One region of the Synechococcus sp. MIT S9507 genome, then DNA from elsewhere that is predicted to be linked to it. Evidence: predicted binding sites of a transcription regulator. Region 1 holds the regulator's gene; the other holds the start of a gene.
What was found. The regulator NtcA, encoded in region 1, controls nitrogen genes in cyanobacteria. The targets are predictions, from matches to a motif close to GTANCNNNNGNTAC.
Positions count from the first base shown of each region.

Region 2: glnA (type I glutamate--ammonia ligase) is a predicted target of NtcA. The motif match lies at 1,893-1,906, and genes of this name have one in related genera.

Region 1 is NZ_CP138970.1:1,027,515-1,031,284, forward strand. It holds gene SIB83_RS05565 (cob(I)yrinic acid a,c-diamide adenosyltransferase) at 1-240, opposite strand, end outside; gene rph (ribonuclease PH) at 385-1,110, shown strand; gene ntcA (global nitrogen regulator NtcA) at 1,186-1,920, shown strand; gene SIB83_RS05580 (DUF3084 domain-containing protein) at 1,979-3,190, shown strand; gene SIB83_RS05585 (resolvase) at 3,187-3,624, shown strand; gene SIB83_RS05590 (DUF3146 family protein) at 3,602-3,770, opposite strand, start outside.
Region 2 is NZ_CP138970.1:2,723,397-2,727,166, reverse strand. It holds gene SIB83_RS14990 (pyridoxal-phosphate-dependent aminotransferase family protein) at 1-1,116, opposite strand, end outside; gene SIB83_RS14985 (allophycocyanin subunit beta) at 1,228-1,752, opposite strand; gene glnA (type I glutamate--ammonia ligase) at 1,965-3,386, shown strand; gene SIB83_RS14975 (hypothetical protein) at 3,478-3,750, opposite strand.

The DNA of each region.
Region 1 (3,770 bases):
CTGCATCACAGCGACACGACTGCCAAGCCCTGCGGAACGCATGGCCTGACTGAGCACTGTGCCGAAACTGCCTCGATAGGGGGCGGTGTGAACCTGCAACTGCCCTTCCGGGGCCACCAGATGCAGCGGATGCTGAGGCTGGAGTGAGGGCAGTGGGTGCAGGCCGGCACGATTCAGATCCCGATGATCAGCACCGCTCTGCCCACGGGATCGATGGCTGGGGCTCAGGCTTGCGGTCATCTGGGTCGCTTCCGTCGTGGCTGGAATCAAAACAACCCAGCGGAACTTGAATCTAGCGGCGAAAGCGCAAATCACAATCCCTTTGACACCATCCATGGTGTCTCCACTCCAACTGGCAGGCTCAGGATTCCGAGCCGTCTCCCCATGAGCGACACCCAGCGCAACGATGGTCGCCAGCCATCCGATCTCAGAGCTTTCTCGATTGACTGGGATCCCATGGGTTTCGCTCTGAGCTCAGTGATCGTGCGCACTGGACGCACCACCGTGCTCTGCAGCGTCTGCCAGGAAGTCGGCGTCCCACGCTGGAGAAGGGATCAGGGACTGGGGTGGCTGAGCGCCGAATATCGCCTGCTGCCCGGATCCACCCCAGATCGTCAACGCAGAGAACTGATGAAACTGTCAGGACGCACCCAGGAGATCCAGCGTCTGATCGGTCGCAGTCTTCGCGCCGCGATCGACATGAAGGCATTGGGAGAGAACACTCTGCTGATCGACTGCGATGTGATTCAGGCAGATGCAGGGACCAGAACAGCGGCCATCACCGGTGCATGGCTCGCCCTGAAGAAGGCCTGTGAAAGGCTGCTGGCGCAGGGCCGCATCAGCACCAATCCGGTCGTCAACCAGGTGGCGGCAGTCTCTGTAGGCCTGGTCGAGGGGAATCCTCTGCTTGATCTGGACTACAGCGAAGACAGTCGGGCCGATGTGGATCTCAATGTGGTGATGAACAACGCCGGTGATCTGCTGGAGCTGCAGGGGACTGCCGAGGGCGCACCATTCAGTCGCAGGCAGCTCAACAGCCTGCTGGACCTAGCCGAACCAGGGCTCCAGCAACTCATGGCTGCACAACTGAATGCACTGCATGGCGACTGAGCCGGGAGAACCGTGTTCGTTGCTACAGGGTGACCGCGCATCGCTCCTTAACTTCCCCGCATTGATGCGTTGGTCATGGCCGAAGTGATGCGCGGCTTCAGTCGGACCGCTCCCCAGCCTGGGCGATCCGCAGAGACAAGCCTGATCAATGCCCCCAACCCCGCCAGCCGCACCCTGCTGGAAGTGATCCGTGATCTGGAGGGTGCCAGCACCGAAATGGTGGAACGGAACAAAACGATCTTTTTCCCCGGTGACCCTGCCGAGCGCGTGTATCTGATCCGACGAGGCGCTGTGCGTCTATCGAGGGTGTACGAGTCGGGTGAGGAGATCACCGTTGCCCTGTTGAGAGAAAACAGCCTGTTCGGTGTTCTCTCACTGCTCACCGGACATCGATCCGATCGCTTTTATCACTCCGTGGCCTTCACCAGGGTGGAAATGGTGACGGCACCAGCCAGCTCCGTGCGCCAGGCGATCGAAGCGGACACCAGCGTGGGATTGCTATTGCTCCAGGGTCTCTCCAGCAGAATTCTTCAGACAGAAACCATGATTGAGACCCTCACACACCGGGACATGTCCTCCCGTCTGGTGAGTTTTCTGCTTGTTCTCTGCAGGGACTTCGGCATGCCTGGATCCCAGGGCATCACCATTGACCTGCGCCTGTCTCATCAGGCCATCGCTGAAGCGATCGGATCCACACGCGTGACCATCACACGCCTGCTCGGGGATCTACGCAATTCAGGCCTAGTCGAAATTGACCGCAAGAAGATCACCGTTCTTGATCCGATTGCACTGGCCAAGCGTTTCAGTTAACCCCTCGACAGGTGAAAATGGGCAGCATTCCGGCGGCCCGCCGCATGTTTGACCGACCGTGACCGGCTGGCTTCTGCTGCTGTCCCTGCTGATCCTCGGCGGGGTGCTCTCCACCCTTGGCGATCGACTCGGCTCAAGGGTCGGCAAAGCGCGACTGAGCCTGTTCGGTCTTCGCCCACGTCAAACCGCTGTGGTGATCACTGTGCTCACGGGGAGCCTGATCAGTGCCCTTTCGCTCGGGCTGATGCTTCTGGTGAGCCGCCAGCTGCGCGTTGGTCTGTTTGAACTCAATGATCTCGAAGCTCGTCTGCGCAGCAGCCGCTCTGATCTGAAGGGAAGCCGCAAAGCTCAGCGAAAGGCCCGTGAGCAACTCGAAGAAGCTCGTGCCGATGAAATCAAAGCCAGAAAAATTCTGGCTGATGCCCAGGCACGGGCCAGCAAGCTGCGCAGCACACTTCAACCCCTGCAGGAACAGACTCGGCGACTGGAGGCGGAACGGCGGAGACTCAGCCAGGACGTCCGCAACCGCGATGCTGAAATCCAGCGAACCGATGATGAACTGAACGCTGTACGCGAACGGATCAGCTCCGGTGAAGCGGAGCTTCAGTTGCTTGAGGAGAACCTGCTGGCGCTGCGTCGGGGAGATGTGGCCATCAGCAGTGGTCAGCCACTTGCCACTGTCACACTCAAGCTGGATCGTCCAGATCAAGCCCGGCAGGTGATTGACCAGGTGCTGAGGGAAGCCAATCTTCAGGCCTTTCAGAAGGTTCTGCCTGGACAATCGCCGGATCGCCAGATCATCCTCGTGCCGCGCCAGGACATTGAACGGTTGGAAAAAGCCATCCGCAAACCTGGCACCTGGGTGGTGCTGCTGCGCTCAGCGGCGAATGTGCTGCGAGGAGAGAGCGTGGTTTACGCCTTTCCGGATGTGCGGCCCAATGTGGCCATCACCGTCGCAGGGGAAACCCTTGCCAAGACAGCTCTTGCCAGCCAGGAGACCAAACCGGAAGAGGTGCGAAACCGGGTCAACCTGCTGCTGGCTTCCACGCTGGCGGAAGTACGCCGACGGGGATCTCTCAGCCAGGGGCTTCAGTTTGACGCCAACGCCGTCAACAGACTTGCTCAGCAGCTGACCGAGCGGCGCGGAGGCCGTGTTGAACTCGAGGCTGTGGCCTTGCGTCGCAGTGAAACAGCCGATCCCATCGCCATCGAGCTGCGTCCGAGCAAACCGCTGCGCCCGGCATCAACGTTCCAGGACGACATCCAGTGAGCAGGATCGTGTCGGTTGACCCCGGGCGCAGCAAATGTGGCCTGGTCCTGGTCGACAGTGACAGCAACTGCGTGATCGAGGGGAAAGTTGTTGCCACTGAGGGAGTACACGACATCCTTGAGATCTGGAGCAAGCTGGCACCCATAGAACTCCTGGTGCTGGGGAACGGCACTGCCAGCGAAAGCCTCAGGAACCAGCTTCCTGCAGATCTAGCCATCAAGCTGGTGGATGAGCGTGGCACCACACTTCAAGCACGCAAGCGCTACTGGCAACTTTGGCCTCCGAAGGGATGGCGACGATTGTTACCGAGAGGGTTGCTGTTACCGCCCGTCCAACTGGATGCCGTTGCGGCCCTGGTGATTCTTGAATCCGATCTCGGCCGGATCATCGATTGGCCTGGACCAGCCCCGTTCAGAAACGGGCACGAACAGTGAAGCTGTAGTCGCCGCCGGCCTCCAGCCTGTAATCGGATTTCACAAGGAAGCGAAGCAGTGCGTCCTGAATCAATGCTCTGCCCAGAGAGGGCTCAACGCTCAGCTCACCCCGTTCAAACAACCAATGAAATGTCCAGATGAATCCG
Region 2 (3,770 bases), 1.2 Mb from region 1:
ACGGTCGACATTGTCAGGGGTGGAGTTGTAACCCATCAGGCCGATCCGCCAGATCTTGCCGGCGAGCACACCCAGACCCCCGCCGACTTCGATGCCATGGGTGTTGAGGAGATAGGTGGAGAAGGCCTTGCCATCCACATCCGCTGGAATGCGAACCGTGGTGAGAGTCGGCAAACGCAACTCCTCGGGCACATGCAATTCCAGGCCGAGCGACTCAAGGCCGGTCCAGAGAGCTTCCGCGTTGCTGCGATGGCGGGCCCAGGCGTTTTCAAGACCTTCCTCGGCAAGAAGACGCAGCGCTTCGCGCATCCCGAAGTTCATGTTCACAGGAGCTGTGTGGTGATAAACACGGTCACTGCCCCAGTACTGGTTCAGCAATGAGACATCCAAGTACCAGTTCGGAACCTTGTCTTTGCGGGCAGCCAGCTTGGCTTCAGCACGGGAACCCATTGTGAACGGACCGAGGCCTGGAGGGCAGCTGAGTCCTTTCTGGCTGCAGCTGTAGGCCAGATCCACCTTCCAGGCATCCAGGTACAGAGGCACTCCTCCCAGTGAGGTCACTGTGTCAAGCAGAAGCAGGCAGTCATGCTCGCGGCAGAGATCACCCACACCCTCCATCGGCTGGCAGATGCCGGTGGACGTTTCGGCATGAACCATCGCCAGGATCGTTGGCTTGTATTTCTTGATGCCTGACTCGATTTCATCAAGGGTGAAAGCCTCACCCCAGGGCTTCTCAATCACCTGAACGTTGGCTCGGTAACGCCCGGCCATATCCATCAGGCGATTGCCGAAGTACCCCTTCACCGCCACCAGAACAGTGTCTCCCGGTTCAACAGTGTTGGCGAGAGTGGCTTCCATTGCGGAGCTGCCCGTAGCGCTCATCGGCAGCGTCAGGCGGTTGTCGGTCTGCCAGGCGTACCGGAGCAGCTCCTGCACCTCGCCCATGAGTTCCACATAAAGCGGATCCAGATGACCGATCGGTGTGCGTGCGAGAGCCTGGAGAACCGTGGGATGCGCGTTGGAGGGGCCTGGACCCAGCAACAGACGATCGGGTGTGTCAATCGGACCGATGGAGGATCGATGGCACGGGTCAACCGAAAGGTGAGGGTGTGTCATCGGTGAAGCCCGTACCGAAAATTAATGGCGATCAGCTTACGCATCAATAGAGCAAAAATTGGACTTGCACGGACACTCCGACGCCGCTTGAAATGATTCGGAGATTTTCAATCAGCGCTGACGCACGTCGCTGGCGGACAGACCGGAGGCCATGTGCTCGAAAGGCTGGCGCACGATGACGCAGTGATCCTGACTTACGCCCTCGTTGAAAAGCCGTTCACAGAGAACGTCAGCCAGCAGCACCATGCTTCTGACGGTGGGGCCGGTTGGAACACCGAGGCTCTTGTACGTGTCATCCAGTCCATTCAGCACCCGCTCGTTGAGGATGGTGCTGTCTCCGGCGATCAGGGAATAGCTGGCGTAGCGAAGGAAATAATCCATGTCCCTGAGACAGGCAGCCAGTCGGCGTGTCGTGTAGGCGTTACCACCGGGGAGCAGAAGTTCTGGATCCGCTTGAAACAGTCTTTGACTGGCTTCACGAACCAGTTCAGAGGCTTCACGGTTGATGATCTCCACCGCCATGACACGAACCTCCGCCTCTTGGAGGTAGTTCTCGATGCGATCGATCGCTGAACGATCGAGGTAGCGACCCAGCTGGTCGTACTGACCGATCACTCCGGTGATGGCATCGCGCATGCAAGCCTTGTCCACTTTGGTTGGAAGGTAACACCGACAACGCGTTGAAACCGGCTCCAGCAAAGGCGATCACAGCAATCTGACAGAAACGGTTACCTAGAGGCTGCACAGGGGCCACAAAAGAGACGGAAGGCAAAAAGGTGCCCGTTGATACAAAACAGCTGCGGATCGATATCTACGGTCGACGCGATTTACGGGATTCACTCCCAGCCATGGCCAAAACCGCGCAGGACGTGCTTCGTCAGATCAAGGATGAAGGGATCGAGCTGATCGACCTCAAGTTCACGGACCTGCACGGCAAGTGGCAGCACCTCACTGTCTGCCAGGACCTCATTGAACCTGAATCCTTCACGGAGGGACTGGCTTTCGATGGTTCATCCATCCGCGGATGGAAGGCGATCAATGCCTCAGACATGGCCATGGTGCCCGATCCTGCAACGGCCTGGATCGACCCCTTTTACAGGCACAAAACCCTGAGCATGATCTGCTCGATTCAGGATCCCCGCACAGGCGACCCCTACGACCGCTGTCCCAGGGCTCTTGCTCAGAAGGCACTGGCTTACCTGGCTAGCACGGGGCTTGCCGACACGGCGTTTTTCGGCCCGGAACCGGAATTTTTCCTGTTCGATGATGTGCGGTACAACTCCGCGGAAGGAGGCTCGTTCTACAGCGTTGACACCATCGAAGCCGGCTGGAACACAGGCCGGATCGAGGAAGGCGGCAACCTTGCCTACAAGATTCAGGAGAAGGAAGGGTATTTCCCCGTCGCCCCGAACGACACCGCCCAGGACATCCGCTCGGAAATGCTGCTGATGATGGCGCAGCTGGGCATCCCCATCGAGAAACATCACCACGAGGTTGCTGGTGCCGGTCAGCACGAGCTGGGCATGAAATTTGCCGAACTGATTGAGGCCGCTGACAACGTGATGACGTACAAGTACATCGTGCGCAACGTTGCCAAGAAGTACGGCAAGACAGCCACCTTCATGCCGAAGCCGGTCTTCAATGACAACGGATCGGGCATGCACGTCCACCAGAGTCTTTGGAAATCCGGTCAGCCCCTCTTCTTTGGGGAAGGGACCTACGCGAACCTCTCTCAGACCGCTCGTTGGTACATCGGCGGCATCCTCAAGCATGCGCCGTCATTCCTGGCTTTCACCAACCCCACCACCAACAGTTACAAGCGACTGGTTCCAGGTTTCGAAGCACCGGTGAATCTGGTGTATTCCGAAGGAAACCGCTCCGCAGCCGTGCGTATTCCTCTCACCGGCCCGAGCCCTAAAGCGAAGCGGCTTGAATTCCGCTCAGGTGATGCACTGGCCAATCCCTACCTTGCCTTCAGCGCAATGATGATGGCCGGCATTGACGGCATCAAGAACCAGATCGACCCCGGCGATGGAGTGGACGTTGACCTGTTCGAACTGGCCGCGGATGAACTGAAGAAAATCGCCACCGTGCCGGCTTCCCTCAACGGAGCACTGGAGGCTCTCAACGCCGATCACCATTACCTGCTGGAAGGCGGTGTCTTCAGCAAGGACTTCATCGACAACTGGATCGACCTGAAATACGAGGAAGTGCAGCAGCTTCGTCAGCGTCCCCATCCCCACGAGTTCGTGATGTACTACGACGCCTGATTGTTCAGGAGTTCGATGCTCCAATGCTTTCAAAGGAGCTTCGGCTCCTTTTTTTGTGCCCCTGGTGCATCACCTCAAGGCCTGCGGCACTTCAGCCGTGCCTCAACTGAACCAGGGCACTGTCGTGCAGTTGCTTGGCATGCAGTCGCCGGCGAGCACAAACCTGTTGCTGCGCAAAAGCGCTGCGTTGATCAAGGCGATCAGGATGACCCTCAACCTGGGCATGCGCAGCCTGCTTTCTGAGCACATCGTGAGCATGGCTCTCGGCCCATGCCAGATATTCAGCCGCCGCTCTCTGCCTGCGCTCCAGCACATTGCCCGAATACGACGCCATGGTTCCGGCGGTGGTGATCTCAACGGCCATCGAGAGCTCCTGATTACCTG